2 regions of the Hathewaya histolytica genome follow, and region 1 is predicted to be linked to the other one. Evidence: riboswitches for the same ligand, from Rfam matches in the RefSeq annotation. Region 1 holds a riboswitch; the other holds the start of a gene.

What was found. A riboswitch is a leader RNA that binds a small molecule or an ion and turns the genes downstream of it on or off. The one in region 1 is predicted to bind cobalamin.
Region 2: it holds a riboswitch for cobalamin, as region 1 does, so the genes downstream of both, FGL08_RS04375 (sirohydrochlorin cobaltochelatase) here and FGL08_RS08365 (TroA family protein) in region 1, are expected to answer to the same signal.

Annotation. Positions count from the first base shown of each region.
Region 1 covers NZ_LR590481.1:1,705,191-1,708,635, reverse strand. The annotation lists gene FGL08_RS08370 (methyl-accepting chemotaxis protein) at 1-1,538, shown strand, start outside; cobalamin riboswitch at 1,608-1,787, shown strand; gene FGL08_RS08365 (TroA family protein) at 2,036-3,049, shown strand; gene FGL08_RS08360 (putative manganese transporter) at 3,233-3,445, opposite strand, start outside.
Region 2 covers NZ_LR590481.1:940,526-943,970, forward strand. The annotation lists gene FGL08_RS04360 (AAA family ATPase) at 1-275, shown strand, start outside; gene FGL08_RS04365 (hypothetical protein) at 290-775, shown strand; gene FGL08_RS04370 (hypothetical protein) at 795-1,445, shown strand; cobalamin riboswitch at 1,561-1,735, shown strand; gene FGL08_RS04375 (sirohydrochlorin cobaltochelatase) at 1,882-2,715, shown strand; gene FGL08_RS04380 (cobyric acid synthase) at 2,800-3,445, shown strand, end outside.

The DNA of each region.
Region 1 (3,445 bases):
CATATATATCGACGATTAAGGAAAATTTTATGTCTATAAGGTTAAATCATGCTAATACTAAGATAGGTTTCAATCCAAAGTATATGACTGATATAGAGGAAAATGAAAAGGCGATACTTGATAGTTATAAAAAATATACGTCTACTCCATCAGATGAAACAGAACAAAAGTATTTACAGAGTTTTAGTGATAATTATAAAATCTATTTAGAGCTGGTTAAGAAATCTATTGCGGATATGGAAGGTGGAAAAAAGTTATCTAAGGAAGAGGCAGAAAAAATAAGCAATATTGGAGATAAGATTGAAAAGTGCTTAGATGATCTTAATAAATATGATATTAAATATGCAGAAAGTGATAAATTCGAAAGTGACAAAATATTTAAAATAAATAGAAATCTTCTTATAGGAATTTTAATTACTTGCACATTAATATTTTCTTTTATAGCTATACTTACTATAAGAATCATAAAGACCTATTTAAATAATGTGGATAATATGCTAAAGGAACTAGCTTCAGGAAACCTGGATTTAGATATTAAAGATGAGGGCAGAAATGAATTCGAACATATGAAGATGAATATCGGAAATACTGTAAAAAGTTTTTCTCAAATTATCAAGACTTTAAAGGAAAAAACAGAATTAATAAATGTTTCTTCAGAGAATCTAAGTGCAATTTCTGAGGAGATGGCATCTTCATCTGACAATGTATCCAATGCAATAAATGATGTAGCCAAAGGTACAGGTGATCAAGCAGAGAGTTTAGTTGATATTACTAATATACTAAATGAATTTAGTGTTTCTGTAAATGAAATTGTAAGTAGTTTAAGTGAACTTAATATTAGCGCCAAAGATGTATCTAAAACAGCTAATATTAGTAGCGAAAAGATGGTGGAACTAGATAGTTCCTTTAAATTTGTTGGCAGTACTTTTAAAAATTTTGCAGAAAAAATAGAAGTTTTGGGTAACAGTATCAATAAAATCGATGAAATAACTATTTTAATAAATAATATAGCTGAACAAACTAATCTATTAGCATTAAATGCTGCAATTGAGGCAGCACGAGCTGGTGAGTCTGGTAGAGGTTTTGCTGTAGTGGCTGATGAAATAAGAAAATTAGCAGAGCAAAGTAAGGAATCTTCAAATAATATAAGTGTGCTTATAAATGAAATATCAAAAGAAACTAAAAATATTGTACAACATACAGGGGATATAGATGGCAGGTTAAAAAATTCATCAGATGTTATAAGCGATTCTCTTGTTTCGTTTAAAGAAATTATTACATCAATTGAGGATGTAGTTCCTAAAATAAATGCTTTAAATAAAACTGCAGAGGACATAGAAAAAGAAAAAAATAATATTTTTGAAAGGGTAGAGGGAGCATCATCTATTGCAGAAGAAATATCAGCATCATCAGAAGAAATAGCTGCATCATCACAAGAAATGAACTCATCTTCCCAAGAGGTTGCAAAAACAGCTAATGGATTTGCAAGTTTAACCATGGAGTTACAGGAAGGAATAAATAGATTTAAAATCAGATAATTATAAATTTTTTATATTTTCTTCTTGACATTAAATTTTTAATACTGTAATATGTTACTTATGTAAAATATAATATTTATAGTTTTAGGTTTCTTTTATAAGAATTAATAGGGAAAACGGTGTAAATCCGTTACAGCCCCCGCTACTGTAAGCACAGACGAGTCCTAAAATCCACTGAAGTTCTACTTTGGGAAGGATGGATAAGAATGAAGTGCAAGTCAGGAGACCTGCCTAATATTTAAGCATAGTTTTCGGTGGGAAAATAACTTGCTCTCATATAAAAAGTAAACTTTAGTGTTACTTTTCTTATCTGCGCATATAAAACTCCGAGAGGAGTTTTTTTATTTTATATATTAAACTAGTTTAATATATCTATTAACATAGATTTATTAAAATAAAAATTTCCAAATTTTTAGTATCACTGAGAGCTATATCAAGATAATTTTTTAAATTACTTGGTATAGCTTTTTATTTAGAGGATAAAAGGGGAGACAGATATGAACAAAAGTTTTAAATTTATGAGTAGATTTTTTACATTAGTAGTATGTTTTGTAATTTTAAGTGTTGTATTGTCTGCATGTGGGTATGGAGAAAGAAAAGAAAATATTAATAATTCATCAAAAAAAGTTGAGGAGCAAGTTAATGTTAAAGATATAAGATTAAAAGAAGATGGAAATAAGGTTTATGTATGTTTAAAAGATGCTTTTAATTCTGTAGGCAATGAATACATTACTAAGGATTCAAAAGCTGAAATAAAAAGTGGTATGGAAACTTTAAAAGTTACAGAAAGAAGTAAAGAAATAGGAACTACATTTTCTAAAATAATTATTCCAGATGAAATTATAAATGTAAATGGAGAACTTTATGCAAGTTTAGGGTCTTTAAAAGAAATTATAGATGGGAGAGTATGCTATAGTAAAGATACTAAAAAAGTGACTATTAAACCAGAAATGAAATTAGAATATTCCAAAGGATTTTCAGTTAAATATTTAAAAGGTGGAGTGAAGAAAATTACTGATGGAAATAATAGAATATTAATTTTAATTCCAAGAGAAAAAGAAGTATCCCAGGCTTATAAAAACGAAAATGTTGTTAAGATACCAGTAAAAGATGTACTTGTATCATCTTCAAATCACGCTTCTTTCTTAAAATCTTTAGAGGAGATACCTTCTTTAACTGCTGTTATTTTAGATTCAAATAGATGGAATATAGATGATATAAAAAAGGGGATAGAAGAGAAGAGGATAAGTAATGTATGCCAAGGAGGGGATTATGATTATAACAAAATTAGAGTTCTAAATCCAGAAATAGCATTTACTTATAATGGAGAACAAGCGCAAGCAGATTTAATGAAAAGGTTAGATGATATTAAAATACCTTATGCTGTGGATAATGCATATATTGAAAAAGATCCTTTAGGAAGAATGGAATGGATAAAGTTTATAGCTGCCTTCTATGATAAGGAAGAAGTAGCGGAAAAGGTATTTAATGATGCCGTTTCAAATAGATAAATATAGAAACTTTTTAAAAAAAGCTATAGCATGAAAATACATCTAGATAAATGTGAGATTTTAGTTTAAACAGTTAATAACCCCATATATAAAATAGCTATATTCCTATTGAAGTTAATTTCCATAAGAATATAGCTATTTTTATAATCATTATCATGATCATGAATATAGAAATTCAAATTATTATTTTAAAAATTTAATTTCTATAAAGTAGAATATCGCACCAAATAGTAAAGCGGGTATAGTGGTGACTACAGTAGCCCAAAAGGATGATTTTTTATCCATGGCTATAAGAGGGAAGAGTGCATCGCCATCTTGAGATATAGCATTAGATAGTAATGCTGCAAATGGAACAAATCCTTTGGTAAATAGGGTTACAAATATTATTTGAGGTCC
Region 2 (3,445 bases), 760 kb from region 1:
AATTTAAAGATTATTCGGTAGAAGATCTTTTAAATATTACTGACAATATATTTAAAGAAAAAGGCTATGTTATTACTGAAGGTGCAAGAGTGAAGATGAGGAGTATATTTGAGCAAGCTTCAAAAGTTCAGGACTTTGGTAATGGAAGATATGTAAGAAACTTATTTGAAAAGACTGTTCGAAATCAAGCTGTGAGACTTGGAAATATAGAACACCTAACTAAGGAACATCTAGTTACAATCGAAGAAGAAGATGTTTTAGAAGTTAGTTTATAGGGGAGGGTGACAACATGGATAAACTTTTAAAAGCTATAAGTAATTTAATAGCAATTATTTACGGGGTACTTTATATACCTATTATTTTAATGATATTAATTTTTGCACCAATTAAGGGTATAGCAGATGGAGTTAAAATAATTCAAACAGGGTATACAGTAACAAACGACTATATTTCTTTAATTATAGCAATTTTAATATTAACTTATATTTCACTTAGATTTAGAAATTTAAGAAAGATGTATGTTATGTTTCCTTCTTTATTTGAAACAATTAAATTTTTAACAATAACTAATTTATTTGTAGCCCTTGGAGTAGAGGTGCTAAATTGGAGTTATATTACTTTAAATACTGGTAGACATAGGTTTGGAATAATAATATTTATAATTTCTTTAATACTTTGGAGAGTATTTATATCTGTTTATTATTCTAAAAATCCTATTGCAGACTTTATGCTAAGGGATGAAGAGAAAATGCAAAATTACAGCGAAGGGGTTTAGCTGGAAAGGAGATCATAATATGAAAAAGTTTAGAGAAGAAGAATTATCTGAAGAAATTGGAGTTTTTAGTGAACATGAAAGAACTAATATAATAGATGAAGCTGAAAAGAATATTAATGAAGAGAATTCATACAAAAGATTTGAAGAAAATGAAGAAAAAGATGCTTTTATAACTCCTTCTATGAAAAATTTTAGAAAGGTGATAGGTGTACTATTCTTACTTTTTATGGTTTATTTTGGGGCTTTAGCAAATAAAGTAGGTACTGCAAATTATAAAACAAATCTTGTATCAGGAAAGACTGAGAATGTTAAGGTTGGAGATATGCTAAGCAAAGAAACACTTAAGCTAGAACCAAAAGACTTTTCAATAGAATCAGCCACGGGATATGGAAAAATAGAGCTTTCTATATGGAATTTTTCATCTAAAGAAGATGGAGATTATGTTCAAGTTTTTGTAGATGGATCCCCCCATACTGAACCTTTTGCAATTAGGCATAAGGCTGTAAAGATTGGAGTACCTGATAAAGGAGTAATTCAAGTAAGAGGAATAAGAGATGGGAGCAATAATGGAATAACTTACGCAGTTTTCTTTAATAAAACAGGAGAAACTTATTTAAATACAGTTCCATTAAATGCATCAAATATCTATACTTTAAAAAATATAAAATAAAAACATAATTAAGAGAAAGTAATTATTCTTTACCTTCATAAATATTGACACCATCCTTTCAATAGTATAAACTTGTTATATAAATTTATTTATACGAAATTTATAGAAATTTAAAACTAAATAACATGTTTTAGGTGCCTTTATAGGTGAAAAGGGAATGTGGTTAAAGTCCACAGCAGCCCCCGCTACTGTAAATGAGGACAAACCTTGCAATGCCACTCATAAGATGAGGAAGGGTAAGGGGAGGAAGATTCATAAGTCAGGAGACCTGCCTAAAAGTTTTAGATTAGGAGCATTCGGAGGGAAATGCAAATCTAAGATATGAAATGTTAAATATTCTGTATATAAAAGGCATAGCATATTGAAAGATACTCTCGGCTCTAAAGGGCCGAGTTTTTTTATTTAATAAAACATATAATTTAAGGAGGGCTTTTCTTTGAAAAAGGCTATTTTAGTTGTAAGCTTTGGAACTAGTTATGAGGACACAAGAAAGTTGACTATTGAGGCTATTGAAAATAGGGTAAAAGAAACTTACGGTGATTATGAAGTGAGACGTGCTTTTACTTCTCATATTATAATTAGAAAACTTAAAAGAGTTTATGATATGCATGTGGACACTCCAGAGGAAGCATTAGAAAAGCTTAACAATGAAGGTTTTGAAGAAGTTATAGTCCAACCTCTTCATTTAATACCTGGTGTAGAATTTGATTATATTAAGAAAATATTAACTCATGGTTATAAAGATGCCTTTAAGAGAATAGAAATTGGAAGACCTCTAATATACTTTAAGGGTGAGGAAGAAGGCCATCCAGATGATTACACTCTTATGGTAGATGCCATAAAAGAGCAAATTAAAGATCATAAAAACATCCTTTTCATGGGTCACGGTACTGCTCATTATTCTAATGCAGTATACTCTTGTTTTCAATGTGTGCTTCATGATGAGGGCATAAGAAATGTTTATATTGCAAACGTAGAAGGCTATCCTTATATAAACACAGCTTTAGAGCGTATGAAGGTTGATGGGGTAAAGGAAGTTACTTTAATGCCATTTATGTTAGTTGCAGGAGATCATGCTCAAAATGATATGGCTGGTGATGATGAAGACTCTTACAAGTCAATTTTAGAAGCAGAGGGAATGAAGGTTAATATCTATATGCACGGTCTTGGTGAGAATAAAAAGATTCAAGACTTATACCTTCAACATTTAGATGATGCTATAGAAGGAAGATATAAAGAACTTGGAAAAAACCAAAAGGGAATGAAGTAAAGTATTTAATATAGAAAGTTAAATATAATTAATAAGGGAAAATAATTAAAGTGAGATAGAATTAAATCGGGAGATGAATTTCATATGGCAAGAATAATGTTTCAAGGTACTGGTTCTTCAGTTGGTAAGAGTATTTTAGTTACTGCTCTTTGTAGAATATTAAAACAGGATGGTTATAAAGTGGTTCCTTTTAAATCTCAAAATATGAGCCTTAATTCTTATATAACACTAGACGGTAAGGAAATGGGAAGAGCTCAGGTACTTCAAGCTTATGCTTGTGGTATGGAACCAGAGGCATTTATGAATCCTATTTTACTTAAACCTACAGGGGACAAAAATTGTCAGGTTATTGTAAATGGTAAAGTTCATTGTAATTGCACAGCCATGGAATATCATAAAATGAAACCTCAATTTAGCAAAATGCTAAAGGAACAGTTCGAGGAAATGGAAAAGGAATATGACGTAGTTGTAATGGAGGGTGCTGGTAGTCCTGCAGAAATTAATCTAAGAGATAATGACATTGTAAATATGGGTATGGCAGAACTTGTAGACGCACCAGTTCTTTTAATTGGTGATATAGATAAGGGTGGAGTATTTGCATCACTTGCTGGAACCATGGTTTTATTTAATGAAGAGGAGAAAAAAAGGGTTAAGGGAACTATTATAAACAAGTTTAGAGGAGATGTAGAAATTCTAAAACCAGGACTAACTATGCTTGAAGATATTATAA